DNA from 3 places in the Pseudalkalibacillus sp. NRS-1564 genome. Region 1 is predicted to be linked to each of the others. Evidence: predicted binding sites of a transcription regulator. Region 1 holds the regulator's gene; each other region holds the start of a gene.

Evidence for each region. Region 1 encodes LexA, which represses DNA repair genes until DNA is damaged. Its sites were predicted from a motif close to CGAACATATGTTCG; they were not measured.
Region 2: ACIFPW_RS09900 (SPL family radical SAM protein) is a predicted target of LexA. The motif match lies at 2,484-2,497, and genes of this name have one in related genera.
Region 3: ACIFPW_RS16845 (DNA polymerase thumb domain-containing protein) is a predicted target of LexA. The motif match lies at 3,237-3,250, and genes of this name have one in related genera.

What each region holds. Positions count from the first base shown of each region.
Region 1 is NZ_JBITPM010000011.1:23,185-28,875, forward strand. Features, by position in the region: gene ACIFPW_RS05105 (D-alanyl-D-alanine carboxypeptidase family protein) at 1-70, opposite strand, end outside; gene ACIFPW_RS05110 (YneF family protein) at 185-412, opposite strand; gene sirA (sporulation inhibitor of replication protein SirA) at 505-948, opposite strand; gene ACIFPW_RS05120 (HesB/YadR/YfhF family protein) at 1,109-1,396, opposite strand; gene ACIFPW_RS05125 (DUF896 domain-containing protein) at 1,514-1,750, opposite strand; gene ACIFPW_RS05130 (YneB family resolvase-like protein) at 1,817-2,467, opposite strand; gene yneA (cell division suppressor protein YneA) at 2,471-2,791, opposite strand; gene lexA (transcriptional repressor LexA) at 2,943-3,566, shown strand; gene ACIFPW_RS05145 (hypothetical protein) at 3,817-5,106, opposite strand; gene ACIFPW_RS05150 (iron chaperone) at 5,625-5,691, opposite strand, start outside.
Region 2 is NZ_JBITPM010000018.1:200,821-206,511, forward strand. Features, by position in the region: gene ACIFPW_RS09890 (zinc-ribbon domain-containing protein) at 1-369, shown strand, start outside; gene ACIFPW_RS09895 (S1C family serine protease) at 392-1,555, shown strand; gene ACIFPW_RS09900 (SPL family radical SAM protein) at 1,610-2,446, opposite strand; gene ACIFPW_RS09905 (hypothetical protein) at 2,558-2,959, shown strand; gene ACIFPW_RS09910 (LysR family transcriptional regulator) at 3,100-3,978, opposite strand; partial or broken gene ACIFPW_RS09915 (citrate synthase) at 4,094-5,178, shown strand; gene queC (7-cyano-7-deazaguanine synthase QueC) at 5,387-5,691, opposite strand, start outside.
Region 3 is NZ_JBITPM010000038.1:615-6,305, reverse strand. Features, by position in the region: partial or broken gene ACIFPW_RS16860 (Na+/H+ antiporter NhaC family protein) at 1-203, opposite strand, end outside; SAM riboswitch class I at 274-377, opposite strand; gene ACIFPW_RS16855 (alpha/beta fold hydrolase) at 571-1,410, opposite strand; gene ACIFPW_RS16850 (YolD-like family protein) at 1,572-1,901, opposite strand; gene ACIFPW_RS16845 (DNA polymerase thumb domain-containing protein) at 1,916-3,172, opposite strand; gene ACIFPW_RS16840 (M4 family metallopeptidase) at 3,694-5,349, shown strand; gene ACIFPW_RS16835 (SDR family NAD(P)-dependent oxidoreductase) at 5,459-5,691, shown strand, end outside.

The DNA.
Region 1 (5,691 bases):
CTCCCGCCTGGCATCCGGCTAAAAGCGCGAACGAAAGACCTGTTGCTACTACTAAATTTTTCATTGTCATGTGAACACTTCCTGATTTTTTATAGTCTAATCTATCATACCATCACACCAATTAGACCCGTCAACCAAAATTACTCCATACAAAAAGCACTCTGTTACCAGAGTGCTCAATAAGCTATTTATCGTTGTTTGTCATTTGACTATTCATAGCCTTCATCATCTGATTAATCTTCTTCTGAGAAGGTTTTTGCCCCATTTGCATCATCATTACACGAAGCATATTTTCATTAATAGGGGGATTCTTCTTTAAATAGTCCATCATATATTTGCGGGCAATAAAAAAGCCAAGTGCTACTCCAGCAATCAACGCTAGCACGCCCACAAGCGTGTACATCCACCACATTCTAGATTTCCTCCTTATTCTTTCTCTTCCAATAGTGTACTACAACCCTTAATGATTATACAATAACGTCTATTAAAATAGTAGGAGTTTATTCAAACTAGTTTCTGTTGTTTAATCGGGTTAAGCCACCCGTATCGACCGGATTGGAAGTCAATCGCAAAGAACGAAGGAGTTAATTTTCGTATCACTTCAAAAAAGACTGTTTCAGCCTCGTTTGATCCGCTAGCATATATATTTATCTTCTCGCTTCTTACAAATAAAGATGCATCACTTTTAGATTGTTTAATACACAATCGATGCCCTTCATTTTTATATTCATACGTGCGAAAGCCACCCAATTCATTGACCAAACTGGTATTTAGTTCTTCTTCTTCCACAGGCTCTGTAATAAAGGCTACCTGTTTTTCTAGAAGCTCTTTCTGATCAGCCTGTATGGCCCGCTTCCTTTCGAGGAAAAGTTGATACAACAGATGCTCCTTACCAGCATATTGTTCTGCAATGTGCTGCTTAACGAAGTACATTTCGTAATGCCTCATATAACTCCCCCCTGCCCAAGAATCCACTCATATAAAAGAAAGTATAAATGAGTTCTCATAAAATGATTGTCTATACATGGAGGCTAGCCTTCACTAGTTTTGTCGAAATCAAAAAGACCTGTACTATAACATATATGTTATAGTACAGGTCTTTAGAATGCTATGCCATACTCGGCAGGTCACAAAGAACACCGCCGGATCTCTCATCATAATCAAGCTTCATTCGATCAACAAACCATTGATCGTCCGGTCGAACGAAGTACGTAACTCCTCCAATTTCTTGCTTATAATCATCATATGAAGGCTTATCAGACATGACCCCAAGAGAAAAACCTCCGCTGTCTCCACTCCCTGCGTAGCGTACGAATAACCTCAGGCAATCACCGTTACCAAGTTCCATTTCATTTTTGTAAAACTCAGCTGCAGAATCAGTTACAACAAACATCATATCCGCCCTCTCCGTTTTGTATTAGTACATCTTGTTATAGTACAGTATAACGAATATTTGAAAAATTGCAACCATAAAAATAGCCTAATTTTGCTTTTCGCAAAATTAGGCTATTTTCTACTGAAGAAAGCGACGGTTTTTCTTGCTTTCCTTAAGCTTTTCAGGTGTTACATCTGTGCCTTCTTCATCCACAACTTTTATAGAATGAAGTTGGTTTTTGAAAGAAGAACGGAAATTTGCTAAATATTCCTTACGTAGCTTTTTCTGTTCTTTTTTCTCATCTTCTGTTAATGATGACTCTTTTGCTTTACGAGATAGCTCGTTAATTCTTTGGAGTTTATCTTCAAAAGGCATGTAAAATAGCTCCTTTACTGAAACTTGTATCTCACATGCTAACGCATGTTTTGAACATAGACAAGTTTAGTGCTTCTCGTTCTGCTCGTCAACATATTCCTGATAACGTCTATGTACCGTTGCTTTCGAAGCGTGATGTCCAAATCCTTTAAGCGTTGCAGCTATCTCATTAAACGTAAGACCACGGTTTCGTAGATTAACAATTTCTTCGATTGGAACTTCCACCCGCTCACGCCCACCTTGATTTTGATGGCTGAGGTTTCGCTGTGGTCGATAGCCTTCTTTAACCGCCTTGTCCATTCCACGTTTAATTTTCAGATTATGAAGCTTGCGCTGAAATTCTTCAACGATACTAACGATCTCAAGAACCATCGAATCAGATTCCGACAATTGAAGTTCTCCGTTTTGATTCACTGTATAAATCGTCCCTCCATATTTATGGACGGCATGTAGAAGAGCGATCTTTGCATTCCCTCCCCCAAGTCTTGTTTCATCTTGAATGAGCAATGCCTCAACATGCCCCTCTTTCAATAAGTCAAGCACCTCAAGTATGCCATCACGATCAATGTCATACCCGCTGTGCTTTTCTTCAATCAAGCGCTGTATAATAAAACCTGACTGTGATGCAAATCGTTGTAGTTCTTCTTTTTGCCTGGCAAGAGAAGACTCCTGTGCTTCTTTCTTTGTGCTTACCCGACAATAAATAACGGCGTTCATACTTTATTCTTTACCCCCAAGTGCGGTAGCGTTCGCTTCAACAGGGATGATGAGAGTATCTCCTGCTGTAATTCGGTTTGCATCAATGCTATTCACTTCTTCAACCCAACTGACGAACTTCCGATCAGACAACTCATGCGCAGTACGGTATTCTTCCGCAATTTCTAAAACAGTATCTCCCTGCTCCAATTGTACCGTTGTATAACGATCATACTCCTCAGCTGCAGCTGTTCGCAAAGATAGAAACACAATAATTAACACAGCTACAAAAGATATAATGACAAGAAAATCAACTCCAGACAAGCCCCCAGCTTGCTTTCTCATCCCAATCACCCCATATGCGAATATTTGTTCTGTTTTTAGTATATCAGAACCTCTGTTCGTGTCAACTGATTTCTTCGAACTTATGTTTGTATGCGAACAAAAATTCTGGTATACTACTAACAAATAGATAGATTGGAACGAGGTGCCAGATATTATGAAACTATCAAAGCGTCAGCAGGACATTCTGGACTTTATTAAAGTCGAAGTTAAGCAAAAGGGTTATCCACCCTCCGTAAGAGAAATTGGCGAAGCTGTTGGACTTGCTTCAAGCTCCACTGTCCATGGCCACCTGGCAAGACTCGAGAAAAAAGGGTATATCAGACGAGACCCAACAAAACCAAGAGCCATCGAAGTGCTTGGTCTTGATGAAACGATCGATATTCCTCGTCAACATACTGTAAACGTTCCCGTCATTGGTAAAGTAACTGCTGGTCAACCGATCACTGCCATTGAAAATGTAGAAGAATACTTCCCGCTTCCAGAACAGTTTGCACAGGATGAAGAACATACCTTTATTCTAGTGATTGAAGGGGATAGTATGATCGAAGCTGGTATTTATAACGGTGATATGGTTATTGTGAAGCAACAACCAACTGCAAATAACGGTGATATTGTTGTCGCGATGACAGATGAAGCTGAAGCAACTGTTAAACGATTCTTTAAAGAAAGCAACTACTTCCGACTTCAACCGGAAAACTCATCGATGGAACCGATCATTCTTGATTCCGTTTCTATTCTTGGTAAAGTAATTGGGGTCTTTCGCTCCATTCACTAGAAGCGCTGCGTGCGCTTCTTTTTTTATGTTATATAAGCTTTCTGGGCTATATCAATACGAGCTTCTTCTCTTCTTTTATTTATTAACCCCTCCGTCTGTGTAAATGATCGCAGTTTGAAGAGCATAGGGGTGTAGCTTTACATTACAACCAACCTCACCTACCTACTTTTAACTCTTAAAGGCTATACAAAACCGCCCTTCATTTAAATAAAGGGCGGTTTTGTATACTTCTAACATAATTCTTAAACGGTTACTTTTCAGCAGCCTCTGAAGCCGCTATAACTAATTCAACTGTTTGATCTACTGTCGCCTGACGGAACTTTTGGAACTCATCAGTGATATAAACGGAAGGATCTTCAGGATAGTACTCCTGAGCGGCTACGTGAAGGTGTCCACCCGGAATATCATAAGCTCCTATCCCAATTCGCACGCGATTGGATCGGTACTGACTTTCATTCGATAAGTAGCTTCCGCCTCCTCCTTTACGAGCTTTTGATCCTTCAGTCGGACCCCCTTCATGGCACTCATACGGTTTATCACGATATTCTGGTGCGAGCCATTCGCATACTTCATCGCCTCTTTCTACCGGCCATGGTCCAGTATTGGCTGCAATCATTTCCTTGTAAGGAAGCGTTGTTTCAATAAATTCCGGCAGTTTTTCAGGCATCGGCCAATTGCTCACTGTCGGAATAACTTCTGAGCGATCTTCAAGAGTGTTTCCAACCCCTGTGCGCCATCTCCCGGCAAACCCTTCGATGGTCATAGCTTTTGGACCACCTTGACTGATTGTCATCATGAGATCCACCTGCTCTTTACTATTAACCAGGTAAGGTCCAAAAGTATCTTCAACGATTCCTTCATCAAAATCATCCCATCGTACCGGAAAATTCGCTGCTTGAACAAAAGCTGGACCTTCTTCCGTCAAAACGACTTTCCCATCCATCTGAAGCGCTGCAGCGCCAGAAGGGTTTGATCTCCTAAATTCCTGTTCTAAACGGTATGGATCAAATCCGCTTACTAAAATACGCTTAACTTTCTTCCCTTTTGGAAAATCAATAGAAGTAATTCCCCTTGACGTGTACTCTAGTTTCTTCATCAGTTCTTCTTGCTTTTTCTCCGTTACTGTATATGAAGGTTCCCATTGCCTGAGGGCAGCAGTCATATGTAATCGAGTCCAATAAAGCGGGCGATCATCATAACGATCTAGTTCCCCTAAATCATTTCGTTCTCCCTGAGCTCGAGCAACAGCCGTCTCCCACAGCTTCTCACCATGCTTTTCGATCACTTTCTCTGCTTTTTTTACACTTTTCGCTTTGCACAAATCCTCCTTAAATTCATCCGCAAAAACTGTAAACTCCGCCTTATCCATAATTTGCTGTGGGATTGGGGCACCGTCTTCCATTCGCTGCTCCTCTGGTGTTAGCGCCGCATCAGTGTTAAAGCAATCACCTTTGGCACTTCCAGTTAACGGTAAAAAACCGATAGTTAATATCCCTACAATAAAAAGCGCAATTCCATATTTCCATTTCCTAGATTTCATATGTCTTTTTTCCTCCTCTTCTAGTTGAACTATCTTCTATTTTAGAGATATGAGGTTGTATTTTTCAAACTATTACAAGTATTCTGATCAAAAATGAATCATTCGAAGTGGATCATGTATGGATAACATACTTATGTTAAAGAAAACCGTGACGTTTTCTCTGCATCTTTCGACATATAGATAAGCTTACCTATCATTTAACGAACTGCATTTCTAGCCTTTTTCGATTTTTCCAGACTGAATTAATTTGTACTAAAAAGGAGCAAGCTCGCTGATGGAACTTGCCCTACGCCGTAATTTATTATTACTTAATTTATACACGTGTATTTTTTCACTTACCTGTAATTTCATAACAGAAGCCGCTATCCCGATGAGTCACATAATGATGCCAATATGGACAAAAATAAATAGAAGGGTTCCCGTTGACCATATATGAACCTCATTTAGTTTTAAACGTTAATCTCACATAGCGACTACCAAGCGGTTGGTCCAAATAGAAGCCTGTCCCGTCTATTTATTCACTTGCGCCAGAAAGTTGAACAGTCTGCCTTATCATGAATATTGAATTCGATCATTTTTTTAAGT
Region 2 (5,691 bases), on a different contig from region 1:
GAGGAGGAGCAACAAAAGCGAATTGAACATGCTATGGTTGCTGCAGCAAAAGAAGAAGAAATGAATCGTACAAGCGCGATTGAGCTCAATGAATTAGAAACAAAGGTGACAGATTACAATGAATTAAAAGTAACAGGTACGGTCACAAGCAAAGCCACTGTTCCCGTCAATTCGATCGGGGCTTCTTATAAAGTATTGGACGGAGATGGAAAAGAGTTTGATAAAGGGGAGGTTTATATTAACCCCGACAAACTTTATCCTGACGATACAGGTAAATTTGACTTTATGATCTACGATGTAGGTGAAGACGTGAAGGATCTTGATCAATTCACAGTCGAGATTGATCATTTCACATGGTACTTGGATTAGCAGAAAGGAGTATTCAAGACGGATGTCTAAGAAATTGGCTTTGCTACTATCCCTTGCAAGCTCCCTCTTTATTCTGATTGGGGGCGGCGCAGGTTTTTATTTTTTACATGATTACTATTCGAATACAACCGTTGAAGCAACATCTTCTCTAGGAGAGAAAACAAATGCTCCAGAGAACCAAAAGAATGCTTCAGACTTAAAATCCGTCATTCATGAGACACAAAAAAGCGTTGTGCAAATTGAAGTCGCCTTAAAAGATGGCACTTCTTCTGGATCAGGCTTCCTCTACAATGCGAACGGAGACGTCATTACGAACGCTCATGTTGTCGAAGGCGCTCAAAAGATTATCGTTAAAACCTCTGATGCTAAACAATTCGAAGCTCAAATCATTGGTATGGGTGATACGATAGATGTTGCGGTGATTCGCGTTCCAGGACTAGAGGGAAATGATCCACTACCTGTTGCAGAAAAGCGCATGGCGGAAGTTGGGGACGATATCATTGCTCTTGGTAGCCCACTCGGACTTCAGAACACCGTTACAACAGGGATTGTCAGTGGTCTCGATCGAGAATTCATCTTAGAGCCCTATCGCTATGAGCATATCTATCAAATCTCTGCCCCCATTACAAAAGGGAACAGCGGAGGTCCCCTTATTGATGCAAATACAGGAGAGGCTATCGCCATTAATTCTGCAGGAACAGACTCAGGGGCAATTGGCTTTAGCATTCCACTTCCCAACGTTATTGAGCAAATTAAAAATTGGTCTGAAGACCCAGTGGAAATAACGGTAGATGATAAAAGTAAGGAAGAAGTATCAACACCACAAGGACTCACAGGAGAAGATTTTAAAAATAATGCTACCTATCTTATTGGATATTTCTATGAAAGCTTATCTACTCAAGACTATGTCACTGGCTACTCCTTACTTGGCAGTCGCTGGCAGAGTGAAATGCTGTATGAAGATTTTCGAAGTGGCTATATCCATACCCTTGACGTGGAAGTTTCAAATATGACCGGAAGTTTAAATCAAACGAATGATCAAGTAAAGGTAACAGCTACTATTAAAGCACAAGAACGAACCGAGGATAAGAAGACAACTACTTCTCTTTATAACGTCACTTACCAGGTTGGTTATGAAAATGACCAATTGAAAATTTTAAGTGGTAAGGCTGAAAAATTAAAATAAGTTAGACAACAAATAGGCTAGAGATACATTCTCTAGCCTATTTGTTGTTTTATATTAATACGATCCCTCTTCCGGAGGTGAAAAACCTTCTTGAGAAATATAAATGGCGCTATCAGGAAAAAAGGCCTGTAATCGCTTCTTTATTTTCAAATAGGCTTTACGTTGATACCAATCTTCTAGACCCGCATCTTCAAAGAGCTTGCGAATGCCAAGCTGCTCTGTTCTTTTACCACCGCTCCCATCACCCATGAAAAAGTCATCAAGCGTGAGGCGATCCGTTACTTCAGCTAACTTCTTAGGGAAATGTTCAGAACACGGGAGAAGTGGTGCGACTGCCGCTTGTACAGGAATACCGTTTGCTCGTAACGTTTGTAGCGCCTTTAATCTTGCAGCAATTGGCGGAGCTGATGGCGCAAAAATTTTGCGCACTGAATCAAGGTCTGTTTCTACTGTCATACTGACCAGAACCTTTTTGCCGAATTTTTTTAACAAATCAATATCTCTAGTGACGAGTGGTGAGCGGGTTTGAAGAAATAGAAAATCAGGCATTTCTTCTACCATAGCTTCAAGTAATCTTCTTGTTAAATTAGTCTTAAATTCAATAGGCTGATAAGGATCTGTCGAAGAAGACATAAAAATCGATACTTCTCCTTTTTTCCGAGCTTTCGGAATCTCTTTTTTCACAAGATCCACAGCGTTTTCTTTAATATCTACCCATTCTCCCCAATCCTCTTCCCTAAAAAGGGCAATCGGCATTCTTCTTACATAGCAATACGAACATCCGAAGGCACATCCAGCGTAAGGGTTCAGAGTGTGACTATATCCATTAAGAAATCCACTACCTTTTGTTAAAATAGACCGAGATGTTCGCTTCTGAATTGAAGGTTGCAATGGCGATCCCTCCTTCTTCGATTAGTGTACCACAAACCGAACGTACATTCGATTATTACGAATAATTTTTCCTTAATCGGGCACGGTAAAGGTGAAAGGTGGTATACATTGATGAAACGTTCAGTAAGCTGTCTCCTTTTCTTACTTCTTCTTTTACCAATTCATGCACATGCAGCTGGTCCGATTCAGCTCATTCAAGGAAAGTGTCCAACATCACTAGATCAATCAGCATCAACAAAAGGACTTACAACGAAAGCTACAACGATTCTTTCAGGCTTAATGGCCAATACTCCCGATACAAATTCATGGCAAATCATTAGCATGTCCCCTTTAAAAAAGAAGTCACCCTATTACGCGCCAGCCGTTAAAACCTGCGAAAAAAAAGTCGCAAATCACACTTACCTTATTGATGTACTCGTCACAAAGAAATCTTCTCAACTCCCCGTGCGCATGCACCTCTTTGCTTCTAAAGAAGAAAAGGGGTGGAAAGTTTGGGGACTAACTACTTACTAAATGTGTATACTTTATTTTACTTCGCACATACTACTCATGCGTGTAAGCTAGCCGTTAGGATCTATGACACGCAACCATCCCACACTCTTATTTCACACTCGGAAAATAAGAGGATAGCCCGATCAGGACGCTGATCGGGCTTAATTCATGCTTTTCTCAATAAATTGTTTAAATATTTCTGTTTCCTCCGAAAGATGTTGATAGACCATGTATGTGTGAACCTCAGACAGTTTGATTTCCTCAGTATCGACTTGAAGAATTCTCCCTTCAAATACCTCACGCCGAACAGATGACCATGGTAAAAAAGAGAACCCAAGCCCTTCCTCAATAAATCGCTTTGTAATGTGTACTTGGGATACAACCATCGTTCGAACACCGTCATATTTAGAACGTAGTTCAACTAAAAGATCTTCCCAATAATCAGGATGATTGTGTGTGAGTAACGTTGATCTCAAACAAAACTCACTTAAAGTTAAAGGCAGACTTGTTTCCGCATCTCCCCCATCGTGTGGCACAACTAAAACAATTGGATCGGCTCCAATTTGTTCATTTTTCACATATGCCTGCAAAGATTTCATTCTTGAAAGACCGAAATCTGCATCATTCTTGGTGATCATCTCTCCAATTTCATTAGACTCACTTACTTTTACAACTACCTCAATCGATGGATAAGCTTTCATAAATTGCTGAAGGACATTAGGTAGAACCGTAGCAGCAATTAAAGGAGATACAGCAATCGTCAACTTTCGATGGCACCCCTGCCTCCACCCGTTCATATGACGTAAGCTAGTCTCATACTGTTCAACTAACTCTTTGGCATGCGGAAGAAATTGTCTTCCTGCTTCGGAGAGCACCACTCTTCTACCGCTCTTCATAAATAGCTTACTGCCAATCTGCTTTTCGAGTTGTTGAATGTGAACCGTAACAGTAGGTTGAGCAAGATAGAGTTTTTCAGATGTTTCCCTGAAATTTTCATACGAAGCAGCTGTGACAAATGTTTTCAACCAGTTTAGATTCATTCTTACCCCCCTTATTGATAGCGTTTCTCTATTAATTATTCAGTAATTATTTATTAGTCATAATCATATCGAATCGATACACTAGATACAAGACGAATGAAATGGAGTTGAGTTTATGATTCATGCCGGATTAGAAGGAATCATTGCGGCTGATTCCAATATCAGCCTTGTAGACGGAGAGAACGGTTTGCTTGTCTATCGAGGACACTGGGCAAAAGAAATTGCGAAAGAAAAATCATTCGAAGAAGCTGCCTACTTCCTATGGAATGGTTCATTTCCTACTGAACAACAGCTAACTGCTTTCACCTCCGCACTTGGTGAAGCAAGACACTTATCACCAAACCAGAAGGAAATCATAAATCGTTTACCTAAAAAATGGAGATGATGAGCGTTATTCGAACGGTCTTATCTTCCATGGGAGATCACTCATATCAGTTCCCAGCGACACAGGAACAGGGAATTCACCTACTGAGTATCGTTCCCACTATTATTGCCTATCGCTACCGCACTCAAAATGGATTATCCCAAATCGATCCAGACGTAACGTTGTCTCACGTTGGGAACTATTTATATATGTTGACAGGAGAACGTCCTCAGGAAAATCACATTAAAGCGTTAACTGCCTACTTCATTTTAACGATGGAGCATGGATTAAACGCCTCTACCTTTACTGCTAGGGTGATTTCATCAACTGAAAGTGATCTCGCATCAGCTATTACAGGGGCTATTGGCGCTATGAAAGGACCTCTTCATGGCGGAGCGCCAACTGGGGTTATTGATTTATTAGAAGAAATTAAGCGCGACGGCGATGCTGAGAAAGTATTGCGACGTAAACTTGAAAATCGTGAGAAGCTAATGGGCTTTGGACATCGGGTTTATAAAACGCGTGACCCCCGTGCCGCCGCTTTAAGCGAGATTACTTCAGACTTCTATGACGATGCTGAGTTTAAACTTGCACACGAAGTAGAAGACACGGCCGTACGCCTTCTCCAGGAGTACAAACCTGACCGAAAACTTTATGCGAATGTGGAGTACTATGCAGCAGCCATCTTAAGAGCGATCGAGCTACCAACAGAACTGTTTACCCCAACATTTACAGCAGCCAGAACGGCAGGTTGGATCGCACACGTGTACGAGCAAAATGACAATAACCGAATCATCCGCCCATCTTCTGTTTATAGCGGGGAAATTCCTGAGTAAGCAGGGGTGCGGATTCGGCGGTCGGCGCGGGTGCCTGTCACCCCCGCTATATGTCGAACCACTCCTCCGTTGGAAGTTTATTGGCCAAATTCTGAGTATATTGGCCAAAACTGAAATATATGAGCCAAAATCCCATTTTATTGGCCAATTCTCATTTTTATTGTCCAAAACAAAAAAAGCTGTCGGAGTATCCTCCGGCAGCTTTTTATTACACTTTATAAGGTATCGGATCTACCGCTCCAGCTTCTTCAAAGCCTTTCAGACGCAGACGACAGCTATCACACTCGCCACATGCTTCTTCTTCACCATTGTAGCAAGATGTCGTTAGTTCATAAGGAACGCTTAAACGTAAGCCTTCACTAACCGTATCTGCTTTCGTCAAGTTAATTAACGGCGTATCAATCTTCATTTCACTACCTGTTGCTCCAGCTTTTGTAGCTAGATTAACCGTTTCATTCATACTTTCAATAAACTCTGGTCGGCAATCCGGGTATCCACTATAGTCAACGGCAG
Region 3 (5,691 bases), on a different contig from region 1:
GCTCCACGACAAAACACTTCCACTTTTTTCATAAAGCTTTCTTTTCGATTCATCGAAAGAGCTACGCCCGCCGCAATTAGAGAAGCGAGAATAACAGGCATACTATAAAAGTCCTTTGTTATGATAGCTGTACCAATAAAAAGCACAATAAATATTCCAAGGGGAAGTAAAGCCAGGCCGTTCCCCTTTATTTCTTTCTCCATTATTCATGTCTCCTTCATCCTTTATTCTGTCTCAATAAAAAAAGCCCACTTCAAGAGAAGAAGGCTTTTGCACTTATCTCTCAAGATTTCTCTTGCTGGAAGCAGCACCTTTCTGATGATCAGAGGTTGCTGAAGCTTCTTTGGGCCAGGTCCCTCCACTTCTCTTAATAAGAAATATACAATTATTAATGAGCGCATGCTTCATTTTACTTTTTCATAACGAGCTTTACTTTATCACGCATTATTCTGATGAGTCAACTTTGATTAACTGCATCAAAATAAACTCCTCATCCTTTAAGGAGTTTACCTGATTAACTAGTCTGGTTCAAGCTTTGTATGACTACCAATTTTTGCAATAGATCAATCTTTATTTTCCTAAAAACCACTCAATATCCTTCATAATCGATTCCGGTTTTTCTTCTGGTAGAAGGTGACCGGTTTTTTCATAGATGATCAGTTTAGCATTTGGGAGATCCTTACTGAGACGCTTCCCAATTTTCAACGGCACAACTCTGTCATTTTCTCCCCATATTAGTAGGCTAGGTGTATGAATTTGATTTAGTTCAACTTCTGACAAATCTCCTTCGCGATCTCGAATCATCCTAACTAATGACCGAAAGATACCCTCATTGAAGAAAGGTTGGATATATCCATCCATCATTTCTTCATCGATAAGGGAAGGATCATAAACACAATTAAGCAAATTTCCTCTAACACCTTTTCGATAAAGCCACCTTTTCAAGTATACCGAGAAAAAAGGTAAGTACGATGTATACACTAGACTCTGTTTAGCCTTTTCAAGATATCCTGAACTGCACAGTAAAATATTCTTACTAACGAGATCATCTTTCATAGCCGAGGCTCTCATTGCTACTTGCCCACCCATAGAATGGCCGATCATAACAGTATGATCAATTGAAAGCCTTTCTAAAAGTTCAACCACCACTTCCGCATAATTATGATAAGAGTGGACAAAACGATTAGACTTTTCACTTTTTCCGAACGGAGGAAGATCAATGGCAACAACAGTATATGCCTTTGTTAATAATGGTATCAATCTTCTGAAGCTGAAGCTCGACGATAGAAAACCGTGAAGAAGCGTTAATACTGGTCGATCGACGGCTGTGTCATTTCTATAGTATTCATAGTGAATATCAATTCCTTTGATCTTTTCCGTATTTTGTTTAAGATTTTGAGCTAATAGCATCTTTCATCTCACTCCGGATTTTGAATTCATCTGATCTGATTTACCCTTCGTTTCTAACCAGACAGGATGGTCTCACTTATTCAGGTTTGACTTTATACTTATTTTACCCCAATCCTGAAATGAAAAACTTTTTTTACATCCGAGAGGATACTCCATTTTTTTCATTCTAACTCTACGTGCACAAGGTCCAGCAGCTTTATCGTTGTCCTTTTTTCATTATGGTCAATAATACGCAGTTCTTTCGTAAGTGGATCTACATAGTGCACATATCCAAAGAGAGTTTTCGTTTCTCCCCCACTAAAGTGTTGAAAACAAAGCGAGTTGTGATTGGCCATTGCTTCACATATTGTTTCATTCATTTCCACCATTCTTTGTTCATCAAGTACCGGCTTTTCACTTTTTTTCTCTTCGGTTTTCCAATCTCTTAGCTCTTTCACATGCTCAGGTAACATCATTGACGTCCATTTTATATTTCCGCGATCACGAATCACGCTTCTTCCCCCTTCTATGCTTTATGACCACCCACAAGTTTACTTCTATGCAGTGCCGTACCGGCCTTTGTGTATGAAACGGCACAAAGCAGCGCATCTGAGCCATATTTCTCACGGATCGAATCCATCACATATCCGAGATCCCGCTGCTTTGGGCGTGACGCGTTAAATAAGTCCAACTGCACTTCTTCATCATTGCAAATATTTGAAAGGGTAATGGAAATCTTACGAACCGTTTTTCTTCCAAAGAACTCCTCAAATAACTGAAGACATACATTGTATATTTCGAGCGTAATAGCAGTCGGGCTGTGGATACTCCTTGAACGGTGAAAGCCACCCCTGCCTTCTTCTTTACTATAACCAATCCCAAGGCTAATCGTACGCCCTGCCTTCCGGGCTTTTCTCGCACGTCTTGCAACTTCTTCACTCATCTCAAGAATGACGTGTTGAATGTCTTTTTCGTCATGGTAATCTCGCAACAAAATTTGGCTTTTCCCATAGCTAATCTGTCCCTGCATAATCGGCGCACCCATTTCAGAAAGATCGATGCCCCACGCATGATGATAGAGCTGATTTCCCATAATACCGAATTTTTCTTCTAGTAGATGTAGCGGGTAATGCGCAAGCTGCTTTACATTCATAATCCCCATTCGATTTAACGTTCGCTCGACACGCGATCCGATACCCCACATTTGACTTAGCGGGGAAAGCGGCCAGAGTTTTTTAGGAATATCTTCATAAGTCCATTCTGCAATCCCTTTTTCTTTCGCTTCCAGATCGAGACAAAGCTTTGCCATTAAAAGATTTGGGCCAATCCCTATGGCACATGGTAATCCGAATGTCTCTCTTATTTCATTTCTGATCTTGTGAGCTACTTCAAATTTGTTCCCCCAAAGTCGTTCTGTCCCATCAACCTGCAAAAACGATTCATCAACGCTATACGTATGGATACATTCTGATGGTACATAACGATGAAAAAGCCTCGTTATTTCCATTGATTGTTTTAAATATGAAGACATTTTCGCATTAACGATATGAATGTTTTTATTATTTGGAATTTCAAATAGTCTGCTCCCTGTTCGTATTCCAAATTCCTTCTTTAGTGCCGGAGACGCTGCTAGCACAACACTTCCCTGTCGCTCGGTATCACCAACAACCGCGAGATAGCATGTAAGTGGATCAAGCCCCATCTCTACTGCTGAACAACTTGCATAAAAACTTTTCATATCAATACATAGGATTGTTTTCTTTGGAAATTTAGAATAATCCATTTGTATCCCCCCTTCTCCTAATCAAAAGAACGTTTGTTCCCTTTATATATACCCGTATTTTAACCGAATATACGTTCTCTTTACAATAAGTACTTTCTTCCAATCATAAAACGATTCACTTAGCATCACCCTTTTTTCTAAAGTAACGAAAAGTACCGGAAGAAGAGTAACAATGAACTTAACGATATTCACTCGAAAGTTAGTCATCAGAGCACATACGTATTGGAGATCCTACACTTGTTCCATTAACAGATAGGGAAGTAGAAATACTCGCGCATCAATCTCTAAACGCACAGAAAAAGAACCAGGATATGCCGTTTCATATGGTCATTAACGCCATTATTTATTAGCACACCACCTCCTGAGTCTAAAGAACCAATACCTTTTTAAAAATAACAGGTATATCTCCCTATAACTCTATCCAAAAGGATAGGTCTTAACTATCAAAATAGTTTAAATAGTTTGAATACTAAATCTTTTATGGTAATGTTAGCTCATCTTAATCACGAGGGGGATATAGAATGGGAAAGAAAAAAAATTTACTTTCAATCGGTTTATCAGTGGGGCTCGTTAGTACCATGCTCGCACCATCCTCAACATTTGCAGCAGCAGATACGAATATGAATAAAGAAACAGGAACACCTACTTTTGTTTCAGGAAAACTAACAAAAGCAAGCTCTCAAAATGCCAATCAAGTACTATTTGATTACTTGAACGAACAGAAAAACCTGTACAAGTTTAGTGGATCTTCCGCTAAGGATTCCTTTAAAATCCTATCAAAAGAAAAGGACGATCTTGGTTTTACGGTTTTTCGATTACAACAACTTCATGAAGGAACACCTGTTTATGGTTCAACTCAAACGGCTCATGTTGATGAAAGTGGTATTTTAACAGCCGTATCAGGTACAGTTATTCCAGACCTTGGGTCGAAGAAAGAGCTTAAAAAAGCAACAAAATTCAAGAAACAGGACGCCGTTAAAAAAGCAGAAGAAGATCTCGGTTTTTCACCAGCCTATGAACAAAAACCCGAATCCAACCTTGTCGTCTATACTGAAGGAGAGTCTGCAACGTATGCTTACCATGTGACCTTGAACTTCCTCTCGCCTGAACCGGGTAACTGGCAATACATAATTGATGCAACAAGTGGTGAAGTTCTAACAAGCTTCAATGCTCTACACGAAGCAAAAAAAGAAGGAGTCGGCAAGCCAGGTGGTGGTGATAATGTTACCGGAACAATTAAGACGGCAAGTGGAACTGGTGTACTTGGTGATCAAAAAACGTTCAATACGCTACTTTCCTCTTCAACTTATTACTTGAAAGACACTACGCGAGGTGGCGGAATCTTAACATATGATGCGGCAAATCGCACAAAACTGCCAGGCTCTTTATGGGCAGATTCGGATAACTCCTTTAACGCAAGCTATGACGCGGCTGCAGTCGACGCTCACTACTATGCAGGAGCGACGTATGATTATTATAAAGATGTCTTCAACCGAGATAGTTATGACGGAAACGGTTCACCACTAAAGTCCACCGTACATTACGGACGCAACTACAATAATGCGTTCTGGAACGGAAGCCAAATGGTCTATGGTGATGGAGATGGCTCAACTTTTGTATCCCTTTCAGGTGGTGAAGATGTTGTTGCTCATGAATTGACACACGCTGTCACTGATACAACAGCTGACTTAATTTATCAAAATGAATCAGGAGCACTGAATGAATCCATGTCTGATGTATTCGGAACGCTTGTAGAATACTACGACAGCAATAACCCTGACTGGTTAATCGGAGAAGATATTTATACACCAGGTACATCCGGGGATGCTCTTCGTTCAATGTCAGACCCATCCCAATTCGGAGACCCTGATCATTACTCTGTCCGCTATACTGGTTCTCAAGATAATGGCGGCGTTCATATCAACAGCGGCATCATGAACAAAGCAGCTTATCTGCTGAGTGAAGGCGGTACATTCTATGGGGTAACCGTATCAGGAATTGGAAAAGACAAACTCAGCGCTATTTACTACCGCACCCTTACGCAATACTTAACCGCTTCTTCAAACTTTAGTCAGATGAGATCAGCAGCAGTACAAGCTGCCACTGATCTTTATGGAAGCGGAAGCTCAGAAGTTCAATCTGTAAAACAGGCTTTTAATGCAGTTGGAGTTCAATAGAAAGAAGTTAGGCAGGCAGCCAATGGCTACCTGTCTTTTCGTTATGTCAGGGTTTTATAAGTATTCAAACGGGTAAAAGGGTGCTAGACCTTAAAAGGAGGAAGGACAAATGGGAATTTTCAAAGAGGATACGCTTAAGCATGAACATGTTCTCATTACCGGAGCCACGGGTGGTATTGGATATGAAACCGCAAAGGCCGCCGTAAAAGCCGGTGCTACGATTACGATAACCGGAAGAAATAAAGATAAATTAACTCAGCTGAAGCAGGAGTGCGAAGAGTTAGTAACGGAAGCAACGGTTGCTGTTCTTCCTGCTGATTTAAACAATGAGAAAGATCGTTC